DNA from 2 places in the Bacillus altaicus genome. Region 2 is predicted to be linked to the other one. Evidence: a T-box and tRNA genes for the amino acid it is inferred to sense, from the RefSeq annotation. Region 2 holds a T-box; the other holds one or more tRNA genes.

Region 1 (6,033 bases), 1.2 Mb from region 2:
ATACTTTCGATTTCTTCTTTCGTCCCAACTACCTCAACAGTATCAGGTTTAATGTTTGATTTTTCGAGAGTAGCACCCGCTGGCATCTGATCCTCATTTGATAATTTTAAGTCTACATGAACATATTTTCTCGCTTTTTCATGAAGAGTAACTTTGATTGTTGCTGGTTGGACTGTTCCTTTCACATCATCTGGAAGCCCATTCGCTTTTAAAGAAACTTCATAAGTTCCTTTTGGACTATCTCGCAAATCAACTGATATATCAAATTGTTTTTTTGCTTTTGCTGTAGCAACTGCTGATTTTGGACCTTCCAACTTCACCTTGACTCCACCTGATGGAATACCACTTACAATATATTTCTCTTCATCATACTTAAGGGTAATAGGATAATCAGTTAATGTTTCTTTCGTTTCATTTACGAAAGGTAATATACTCGATGTCGTATTTTTTTCAGTTAAAGTTGCTGACATGAAAAGCATACACGCCAATAGTAATGAGATTCCTTTTAAAAACCAATGATTCTCCATTAACTTATCCATGACGCTTTCTCCTCCAATTCCATAAAGACGAAGAAGTCGTTTTTTCATTCCCACTAAATTCTGCTAACAACATGTCCTTCAGCTGTTCTGTCTTCAAATCACGATGTAACTTACCGTTTTTCGTTAAAGAAATTTGGCCTGTTTCTTCCGACACAACTACTGTAATACTATCAGTGACTTCACTAACTCCCATTGCAGCGCGATGCCTAGTTCCTAACTCCTTAGAAATAAATGGGCTTTCTGATAACGGAAGGTAACATGCTGCTGCTTTAATTGTACTTCCCTGCATAATTACTGCTCCATCATGAAGAGGGGTATTAGGGATAAAAATATTAATGAGTAATTCCGATGACACATTTGCATTTAGCGGAATACCCGTTTCTACATAATCATCCACCCCAGTCTCTTTTGACAAAGTAATTAGTGCACCAATTCTACGTTTTCCCATATATTCCGTTGCTTTCGCTATCGCTGTTGCAACAATTTCAGGTTCATCGTCCTCGTGAGTTCCCACACGCGAAAATAAGCTACCCCGTCCTAGCTGCTCAAGTGCTCTTCTCAATTCTGGCTGGAAGATAATAATAACGGCTAAAAATCCCCACGTTAATACTTGTTCCGTTAGCCAATATAGCGTATGCAATTCAAGTAAAATACTAATCATCCGGACGACAATAATAACTGTAATACCTTTTAAAAGTTGCACAGCCTTCGTGCCCCGAATTATAAGAATTAGCTTATATATAATAAACCATACAACAGCAATATCTAATGCCGTACTAAGATATTTCAAAATGGTCGTATCTTCAAAAGGCATGCTAACCCTTCCTCCTACTTACGAGCAATTCTATCCATATATTGAAATATTATTTTATGCTCTATCTGTATGTATTTCCAACAACTAGTTAATTATACCATACATGAACCAAACGACAATTACAAACGCCCCCCTTTAGCTTAAATTGGTAAGATGTCAAACTTTCTTATCCTACAGTATAATATAAGTCATTATTATACGCCTATTTTCAAATAAAAAAAGCAACTTCTCAGTTGCTTTTCTTACATTTATTTTAGTTTTTCACCGAATAAAGAACCCATTAAAGCAACCGCTGTTGTTGCTGTTCTATTTCTCTCATCTAAAATCGTATTTACTTCAACAAATTCAGCAGATGTAACAATATCAGCTTCTGCTAACATTTCCATCGCTAGGTGGCTTTCACGATACGATAAACCACCAATTACAGGCGTCCCAACTCCTGGTGCATCATGAGGATCAAGACCATCTAAATCTAATGATAAATGAACACCGTCAGTATGAGATAAGTAAGCAATTGTTTCTTCCATAACAGCCGTCATACCCATACGATCAATTTCATGCATTGAAAATACTTTAATGCCTTCATTACGAATAAAGTCTTTTTCCCCTTCATCTAATGCACGTGCACCTATAATTACAACGTTCTCTTTTTTTACTTTCGGGTATGCCCCGTATAAATCTACAAGTGAAGAATGTCCATAACCTAAACTTGCAGCAAGTGACATACCGTGAATATTTCCAGATGGTGATGTTTCTTCTGTATTTAAATCACCGTGTGCATCATACCAAATAACACCTAAATTTTTATAATGTTTCGCCACACCAGCTAGCGTACCGATAGCAATACTATGATCACCGCCTAATACAAGTGGAAAACGACCTTCTTCTATAATATGATCAACCTTAGTCGCTAGTTCATTACATACAGTTGCAACTTGAGTAAGGTTTCGTAACTTTGTATTTTCATCTACTTCTTTTTCTCTCTCTATACATATATCTCCCATATCTTTTACGTCATATCCAATTTGTTCAATTCTTTCAACTACCCCTGCATAACGGATCGCGCTTGGTCCCATATCAACCCCGCGACGCATCTGTCCTAAATCCATTGGAACTCCAATAACTGAGATTTCTTTTTTCATAGATAGTATCCCCCTTTTATGCCTTCACTAAATATTTTAAATCTTTTATATAGTCTGACTCAACTCGACATTTTTCTGCATGGATATACATTTTATTCACTTATATTTACGTTGGATTCCCGATTTTTAAACTATTCTATGTATAAAGTTAACTTAATGAAATAACTACTATCACTATTATTAGATAATAATTAAAAATGCTTCTACATTTAGAAGCGTTTTTCTGATGCTAGTTTCCACACTGCTGCAATATTTTTTGCTGTCATTTCGATATTCTCTTCTGCCCTTTTATATGCTTCTTCTAATGTCATTGGACTAGCTGTAATACTAAATACTGCATCAATTCCCTTTTCATAAACAATTGTATAGTTCGGAGATACAGATCCACCAATAGCAATTACAGGAATATGACGACATTTCGCCCGCTTCGCGACACCAACAGGGGCTTTTCCATAAGCTGTTTGTTCATCTATTCTTCCCTCACCAGTTATAATAAGATCAGCACCCTCTATACACTTATCAAAATTTGTATAATCTAATACAATTTCAATCCCTTTTCTTAGCCGTCCCTTTAGCACTGCAACGACAGCAGCTCCCATTCCTCCAGCTGCCCCCGCACCCGGTATTTCAGATACATCAAAAGACACATGTTGTTTAAGTATATTAGCATAATGTTTTAAATTCTCATCTAGCTCTTTCATCATCTCTACATTCGCACCTTTTTGTCTCGCAAATACAAAAGACGCCCCGCTCAGTCCAACTAAAGGGTTATCTACATCACATGCTGCTTCTAACTTTATATCTTCCAGGCGTGAATCAATCCTAGAAAGGTCAACAGTGGTTATCCAATGTAATGTCCCTCCAGAGGGTTCTATTACCTCACCTTTCTTATTTATAAATCTTGCGCCTAAGGCAGATAGCATACCAGCCCCACCATCATTTGTAGCACTTCCTCCAAGCCCTAAAATAATGTGTTTAACTCCTTGATCTAATGCATGTAATATAAGTTCACCTGTCCCTTTTGTAGTTGTAATAAGTGGGTTTCTCTTTTCAGTTGGAACGTGTTGTAATCCTGATGCTGCTGCCATTTCAATAAATGCTGTCTTCTTATCCTTAGACATACCATAAAATGCTTGCACGCTCTCTCCAAGCGGACCTGTCACATTAAGTGATATAATTCTCCCCATTGTAGCGCCAACAAGAGATTCAACCGTTCCTTCGCCTCCATCTCCAATTGGTACTTTAACATACTCTGCTTTAGGAAAAATTGCTGCAAAGCCTCTTTCAATAGCTTCACATACCTCTATAGCTTTCAGGCTTTCTTTATATGAATCCGATGCAATGACAACTTTCATAGTTACCTCCCTCTTATTCAATCCCTTTGTTTCATTTTAAACGATATACGGAAAAGTTGCCTTTTGGAGTGGAATTTAAACACAAAAAAAGCTTACATCATTTGATGTAAGCTTTCCCTATTTATATGGAGCCTAGCGGGATCGAACCGCTGACCTCCTGCGTGCAAGGCAGGCGCTCTCCCAGCTGAGCTAAGGCCCCTTAGTAATTAAGCGGAAGACGGGATTCGAACCCGCGACCCCAACCTTGGCAAGGTTGTATTCTACCACTGAACTACTTCCGCGAAAATGGTGAGCCATGAAGGATTCGAACCTTCGACCCTCTGATTAAAAGTCAGATGCTCTACCAACTGAGCTAATGGCTCGTAAATGGCTGGGCTAGCTGGATTCGAACCAGCGCATGACGGAGTCAAAGTCCGTTGCCTTACCGCTTGGCTATAGCCCATTAATATTTACTAGTATGGTTATCTTTTCAAAAAAATAAACCCTTTCAGGTTATTTTAAAGAAAATGGTGGAGGGGGGCAGATTCGAACTGCCGAACCCAAAGGAGCGGATTTACAGTCCGCCGCGTTTAGCCACTTCGCTACCCCTCCGACATTTAAAAATATATGGTGGAGGATGACGGGATCGAACCGCCGACCCCCTGCTTGTAAGGCAGGTGCTCTCCCAGCTGAGCTAATCCTCCAAAAGTGATGACCCGTACGGGATTCGAACCCGTGTTACCGCCGTGAAAGGGCGGTGTCTTAACCACTTGACCAACGGGCCAAAAGAATAAAAACTTTTCCCAAGCTTCCAACCGGGCTTGAACCGGTGACCTCTTCCTTACCATGGAAGTACTCTACCAGCTGAGCTATGGAAGCATAATGGCTCCGCAGGTAGGAATCGAACCTACGACCGATCGGTTAACAGCCGATAGCTCTACCGCTGAGCTACTGCGGAATAATATAAGCCTGGCAACGTCCTACTCTCACAGGGACAAGGTCCCAACTACCATCGGCGCTAGAGAGCTTAACTTCCGTGTTCGGTATGGGAACGGGTGTGACCTCTCTGCCATCATTACCAGACTTTTATCATTATACACATTCTTTTCAGAATGTCCAAAGGAATTTTAAATATATATTCCTTCAAAACTAGATAACATTTGCTTCATATTATATGGTTAAGTCCTCGATCTATTAGTATTCGTCAGCTCCACATGTCACCATGCTTCCACCTCGAACCTATCAACCTGATCATCTTTCAGGGATCTTACTAGCTTACGCTATGGGAAATCTCATCTTGAGGGGGGCTTCATGCTTAGATGCTTTCAGCACTTATCCCTTCCGCACATAGCTACCCAGCTATGCCCTTGGCAGAACAACTGGTACACCAGCGGTGCGTCCATCCCGGTCCTCTCGTACTAAGGACAGCTCCTCTCAAATTTCCTGCGCCCACGACGGATAGGGACCGAACTGTCTCACGACGTTCTGAACCCAGCTCGCGTACCGCTTTAATGGGCGAACAGCCCAACCCTTGGGACCGACTACAGCCCCAGGATGCGATGAGCCGACATCGAGGTGCCAAACCTCCCCGTCGATGTGGACTCTTGGGGGAGATAAGCCTGTTATCCCCGGGGTAGCTTTTATCCGTTGAGCGATGGCCCTTCCATGCGGAACCACCGGATCGACTAAGCCCGACTTTCGTCCCTGCTCGACTTGTAGGTCTCGCAGTCAAGCTCCCTTATGCCTTTGCACTCTACGAATGATTTCCAACCATTCTGAGGGAACCTTTGGGCGCCTCCGTTACACTTTAGGAGGCGACCGCCCCAGTCAAACTGCCCACCTGACACTGTCTCCCGGGTCGATAAGACCCGTAGGTTAGAATTTCAATACAGTCAGGGCGGTATCCCACCAGCGCCTCCACCGAAGCTAGCGCTCCGGTTTCAATGGCTCCCGCCTATCCTGTACAAACTGTACCAAAATTCAATATCAGGCTACAGTAAAGCTCCACGGGGTCTTTCCGTCCTGTCGCGGGTAACCTGCATCTTCACAGGTACTATAATTTCACCGAGTCTCTGGTTGAGACAGTGCCCAAATCGTTACACCTTTCGTGCGGGTCGGAACTTACCCGACAAGGAATTTCGCTACCTTAGGACCGTTATAGTTACGGCCGCCGTTTACTGGGGCTTCAGTTCAGAGCTTCGCTT
Region 2 (6,033 bases):
GGGTGGTTGTCCTTATTATGTTAAATATATGTACGTCTTTAAAAAACAGTATGGTCTGTATAAAAAGATTTTAAAACTTTTGCACATAACCTAACCTATTTATTTTCAAAATAAAGGTGGAGGAGGTTTTTCGTGTGAAGAATCTTAAAATCATTTGGATATATCGTTTAGGATTATTGTTACTCGTTTTTCTTTGTTTGCTCGTCTTTTTAAAAATCAAGCCACTATGGGCACCGATTATTTTTGTATTTAAAGTGGCGATCACACCGTTTCTTATTGCTTGTTTTATTGCTTATTTATTACACCCTTTAATTGAAAAAATCCATAAGGAAGGAATGCCACGCACACTTGCTATTTTGCTCATTTATATTCTTTTCTTTGGCGGAATTGGCTATGGGATTTATAAAGGAACGCCAGTTGTTATTAAACAGTTACAAGAAATTAATGAACAATTTCCACAGTTTACAAAAATGTACGATTCTTGGATGGATGGAGTTACAGAACAAACAGCGAATTTCCCATCATTTATTCATGAAAAGGTAAAGCAAATTTTCGTTGGTGTAGAAATGAAGATACAAACGCTTTTAAATAAAGTTATGAGTACAGCACGTGGTGTACTGGATTCATTGCTCATTATTTTCTTAATTCCGTTCATTGTATTTTACATATTAAAAGATTACGGTGAGTTTTATCATGTTTTTTGGAAACTAGTTCCGAGTAAGTGGCGTAGTACGGGTCAAATGCTTGCGAAAGAAATTGATAAGTCACTCGGAAGTTATATTCGAGGACAGTTATTTGTTTGCTTAGTATTAGGGGGAGTATCTGTTCTTTCTTTTTGGTTTATCGGTATGAAATATCCGTTATTACTCGGTATTATTATTGGGGTAACGGATATAATCCCGTACTTTGGTCCTATTTTAGGGGCGATTCCGACGTTGATGATTGCGGCAACGGTATCAACGAGTTTACTCATTAAGGCGGGGATTACGATTGCTATTTTGCAATTTTTGGAAAGTAACATTTTATCGCCTTACATCGTTGGTAAGTCGCTTCGTATGCATCCTGTGATCATTATGTTTGCGTTACTAGTAGGGGGAGAAGTTGCGGGGATTGTAGGATTACTAATATCGGTTCCTATTTTAGCGGTCATTCGGACAGTGATCGTTCATGTGAGGCCTCTTTGGAAAAGAGAAGATATTTAAAATGAAAAGTAGATGTTTATGTAGCTAACGAAAATGTGTGTAGTACAATATAATTATTATTATCTACATTGACAAACTTAAGAGAATTCTATTATATTTAGTCATATAATACATTAAATCAATGACGGAACAAGTATGTTACAGTCCATTTATAGAGAGAAGCTTCCAATGGCTGAAAGAAGCTTTAAATGAAGGGTAACAGAAAGCTAATCCTGAGAGCAGCTAATCACTGCCGTCTTGCCACGTTACGGCACCATGAGGTGATGAATTGATTGTTATAATAATCAATTCATAATTAGGGTGGTATCGCGAGTTAACTCTCGTCCCTTTTATTAGGGGCGGGAGTTTTTTATATTTAAGGAGGAAAATACAATGAAACAACTAACAGGCGCACAAATTCGTCAAATGTTTTTAGACTTTTTCCAAGAAAAAGGACATGCAGTAGAACCAAGTGCATCACTAGTTCCGCATGAGGATCCATCTCTTCTATGGATTAATAGTGGTGTAGCGACATTAAAGAAATATTTTGACGGACGTGTAATCCCGCAAAACCCACGTATTACAAATGCACAAAAATCAATTCGTACAAACGATATTGAAAACGTTGGGAAAACGGCTCGTCACCATACATTCTTTGAAATGTTAGGGAACTTCTCAATCGGTGATTACTTCAAAGAAGAAGCAATTACTTGGGCTTGGGAATTTCTAACGAGCGACAAGTGGATCGGATTCGATAAAGAATTACTATCTGTTACAATTCATCCGGAAGATGAAGAAGCATTCACAATTTGGAATGAGAAAATGGGTGTTCCAAAAGAACGCATCATCCGTTTAGAAGAAAACTTCTGGGATATCGGTGAAGGACCAAGTGGACCGAATACAGAGATTTTCTATGACCGCGGTGAAGCTTACGGTAATGACTTTAGTGACCCAGAATTATATCCGGGCGGAGAAAACGAGCGTTACTTAGAAGTATGGAACCTTGTATTCTCTCAATTTAATCATAATCCAGACGGTTCATATACGCCGCTTCCTAAGAAAAACATCGATACAGGGATGGGTCTAGAGCGTATGACATCTATCGTTCAAGATGTACCTACGAATTTTGATACAGACCTATTCATGCCGATGATTGGGGCGACAGAATCAATTTCTGGCGAGAAGTATCGTAATGGTGACTTAGAAAAAGATATGGCATTTAAAGTAATTGCTGACCATATTCGTACAGTAACATTTGCGGTTGGTGATGGAGCACTTCCTTCTAACGAAGGCCGTGGTTATGTATTACGTCGTTTATTACGCCGCGCTGTTCGTTACTCGAAAAAATTAAATATCAACCGTCCATTCATGTTTGAATTAGTACCGGTTGTTGGAGAAGTAATGAAAGACTTCTATCCAGAAGTACTTGAAAAGAAAGATTTCATCGCAAAAGTTGTGAAGAATGAAGAAGAGCGTTTCCATGAAACACTTCATGATGGTGAATCAATTTTAGCTGACGTAATTGCAAAAGCGAAGGAAGAAAAAATAACTGTTATTTCTGGCGTAGATGCTTTCCGTCTATACGACACGTACGGTTTCCCGATTGAATTAACAGAAGAATATGCAGAAGAAGCTGGTATGACAGTTGATCAAGCAGGCTTTGAGAATGAAATGGAGAAACAACGTGAGCGTGCACGTGCTGCTCGTCAAGACGTTGATTCTATGCAAGTTCAAGGCGGTGTACTTGGTGAAGTTAAAGTAGCGAGCGAATTCGTTGGTTACGGTACAGTTGCAACAGAAAGTAACGTTGTTGCACTTGTAAAAAATGGTGAGTACACAGATAGCCTACAAGCAGGTGAAGAAGGACAATTAATGCTTGATGTAACGCCGTTCTACGCTGAGAGCGGTGGGCAAATTGCAGACCGTGGTTATCTTCTTGCTGACGGCGTGAAAGTTCTTGTAAAAGACGTACAAAAAGCACCAAATGGTCAAAACTTACACAAAGTTGTTGTTGAAGAAGGTACATTAACGAAAGAAGCGGCTGTAAAAGCTCTTATCGATACGAAAAACCGTAGTAGCGTTGTGAAAAACCATACAGCAACTCACTTACTGCACCAAGCATTAAAAGATGTACTTGGAACGCATGTTAACCAAGCGGGTTCTCTTGTAACATCTGAACGTTTACGTTTTGACTTCTCTCACTTCGGTCAAGTGCAAGCTGACGAATTAGAAAAAATTGAGCGTATCGTAAACGAAAAAATTTGGCAAAGTATTGATGTTGCGATTTCTCAAAAAGCAATCGAAGAAGCGAAAGAAATGGGCGCAATGGCATTATTCGGTGAAAAATACGGTGATGTTGTACGCGTTGTACAAGTAGGCGATTACAGCTTAGAGCTTTGCGGTGGTTGTCACGTTGATAACACAGCTTCTATCGGTATTTTCAAAATCGTTGCTGAATCTGGTATCGGTGCAGGAACACGTCGTATTGAGGCGGTAACTGGTAAATCTGCATACGAATTAATGAACGATCAAGTAGGTTTATTAAAAGAAGCAGCAGGAAAAATGAAAACAAATCCGAAAGATATTTTAACAAGAGTTGATGGTTTATTTGCTGAAGTAAAACAACTTCAAAAAGAAAACGAATCTCTTGCTGCGAAATTAAGCAATATCGAAGCTGGAAACTTAACTGATTCAGTAATGACAGTTGATGGTGTGAACGTATTAGCGGCGAAAGTAAATGTTGCAGATATGAACAATTTACGTACAATGATGGATGACCTTAAAAATAAATTAGAGTCTGCAGTTGTTGTATTAGTGTCTGTAAATGACGATAAAGTAAATATTTTAGCTGGCGTAACGAAAGATTTAATTAGTCAAGGTTACCATGCAGGTAAACTTGTGAAAGAAGTAGCTTCTCGTTGTGGAGGCGGTGGTGGTGGCCGTCCTGACATGGCTCAAGCAGGTGGTAAAAACCCAGCGCAAGTTGAGGAAGCTTTAGCATTTGTACAAGAGTACGTTAAATCTGTTTCAAAATAAAGAGATAGTAGTGTACAATGGTAGGGAGAGGAGAAGTTCTTCTCCCTATACTTACTACTTACAAGTGAGGTGCTTGAAATGGACGGTTTTGATAAAACAATGAAGTTTAGCATTCAAGATGAAAAGCAGAGTGTCCATGTAAATGATGTACTTTTAACTGTGTATAATGCACTTCAAGAAAAAGGTTATAATCCGATTAACCAAATCGTCGGTTATTTATTAAGTGGAGATCCAGCATACATACCTCGCCATAAAGATGCACGAAGCATCATTCGCAAGCTTGAACGTGATGAGTTAATTGAAGAGCTTGTGAAGTCTTACTTGAAACATCATCGTGAGGAGTAGTTTATGCGGATATTAGGTTTAGATGTTGGTACTAAAACAGTCGGTGTTGCAATGAGCGATGAGATGGGCTGGACAGCACAAGGACTGGAAACAATCAGGATTAACGAAGAACGAGGCAACTTTGGTTTTGACCGTATTTCTGAGTTGGTAAAACAGTACAATGTGGACAAAATAGTAGTAGGTTTACCTAAAAATATGAATGGTACAATTGGCCCGCGTGGTGAAGCGTGCCAACAATTTGCAGAAAACCTGCGAAATCTGTTACAATTAGAAGTTGTAATGTGGGACGAGCGTTTGTCGACGATTGCAGCGGAACGTCTGCTCATTTCAGCTGATGTGAGCCGTAAGAAGCGAAAGCAAGTAATCGATAAGATGGCTGCAGTCGTAATCTTACAAGGATTTCTAGATAGTAAATAAGAGGTGACCAAAATGGAAGAAAATCAAATTACAATTGTAGACGAAAAAGGAAACGAACATTTATGTGAAATTATTTTCACTTTTGATGCTGAAAAATTCGGCAAAAAATCTTACGTAGTCTTCTCTCCAATCGGTGAAGTAGACGAAGATGGAGACCAAATCTTCGATGCAATGGCATATGAGCAAAGTGAAGAAGAGGGCGGAACATTACTTACAATTGAATCTGAAGAAGAGTGGGAAATGGTACAAGAAATGTTTAACACTCTTGCTGATGAGCAAGACGAAGAGTAGTAATGTATAAAAAGGCGGACTGTGTACACAGTCCGCCTTTTTTGTATTCATATGCAAAATGACAGATTTTTTGTCGAAACTACTTAATTGTTTATAGTATAATAAGACGGGTTGTATGAAATGAGGCTTTAAATGAGTAGCTGTCACCAATTATTTAGAAATGATTGGTTTTGCTTTATGTTTGTAGGGCATTGTATAGAGGAAGTGTATATGGTCTACAATTAAATAAGGAGGAAGAATTTTGGTAGAGAATCAAGTGAAGAAGAAGCGTAGACGCATTTTTTTATTTTCGATTATCGCACTGCTTTTAGTTTGTGGATCAGTCTATGCGTATATTTCATCTGCATTAGGACCAGTTGATAGTGGAAATAAAAAAGAGATTGAAGTAGAGATTCCAAAGGGGTCATCTACAAGTAAAATCGGTGAGATTTTAGAAGAAAAAGGTGCTGTGAACAGCGGTACAGTTTTTAGTTTTTATACGAAAGTTAAGTCGAAAAGCTTACAAGCAGGTACATATTTATTAAATCCTTCGATGAATGCTAACGATGTCATTGAACAAATGTCATCTGGCAACGTACATCGTCCGGCTCTTTATAAAGTGACGATTAAAGAAGGAGCGCAAGTAACTGAAATTGCTGAAGTGATTGCGGCAGAATTAAAGTGGAATAAAGATGATGTTGTGCGTCAATTAAACGATAAAGCATTTATTCAAAAAATGCAGCAAAAGTATCCGAAGCTATTAACGGATAAAATTTTTGATAGT

Evidence for each region. A T-box is a leader RNA that pairs with one kind of tRNA and senses whether it is charged. The one in region 2 lies ahead of alaS (alanine--tRNA ligase), so its partner is inferred to be a tRNA-Ala.
Region 1: it encodes a tRNA-Ala, which carries the amino acid that the T-box ahead of alaS (alanine--tRNA ligase) is inferred to sense. The anticodon was not compared.

What each region holds. Positions count from the first base shown of each region.
Region 1 is NZ_CM143394.1:141,070-147,102, forward strand. It holds gene ACE38F_RS00690 (CdaR family protein) at 1-539, opposite strand, end outside; gene cdaA (diadenylate cyclase CdaA) at 532-1,353, opposite strand; gene rocF (arginase) at 1,602-2,495, opposite strand; gene ACE38F_RS00705 (glycerate kinase) at 2,705-3,850, opposite strand; tRNA gene ACE38F_RS00710 (tRNA-Ala) at 3,977-4,049, opposite strand; tRNA gene ACE38F_RS00715 (tRNA-Gly) at 4,060-4,131, opposite strand; tRNA gene ACE38F_RS00720 (tRNA-Lys) at 4,137-4,212, opposite strand; tRNA gene ACE38F_RS00725 (tRNA-Gln) at 4,218-4,292, opposite strand; tRNA gene ACE38F_RS00730 (tRNA-Tyr) at 4,358-4,441, opposite strand; tRNA gene ACE38F_RS00735 (tRNA-Val) at 4,458-4,533, opposite strand; tRNA gene ACE38F_RS00740 (tRNA-Glu) at 4,542-4,613, opposite strand; tRNA gene ACE38F_RS00745 (tRNA-Thr) at 4,636-4,708, opposite strand; tRNA gene ACE38F_RS00750 (tRNA-Asn) at 4,713-4,787, opposite strand; rRNA gene rrf (5S ribosomal RNA) at 4,797-4,912, opposite strand; rRNA gene ACE38F_RS00760 (23S ribosomal RNA) at 5,004-6,033, opposite strand, start outside.
Region 2 is NZ_CM143394.1:1,343,778-1,349,810, forward strand. It holds gene ACE38F_RS07025 (AI-2E family transporter) at 135-1,202, shown strand; T-box leader at 1,315-1,533, shown strand; gene alaS (alanine--tRNA ligase) at 1,575-4,217, shown strand; gene ACE38F_RS07035 (IreB family regulatory phosphoprotein) at 4,296-4,562, shown strand; gene ruvX (Holliday junction resolvase RuvX) at 4,566-4,979, shown strand; gene ACE38F_RS07045 (DUF1292 domain-containing protein) at 4,992-5,270, shown strand; gene mltG (endolytic transglycosylase MltG) at 5,512-6,033, shown strand, end outside.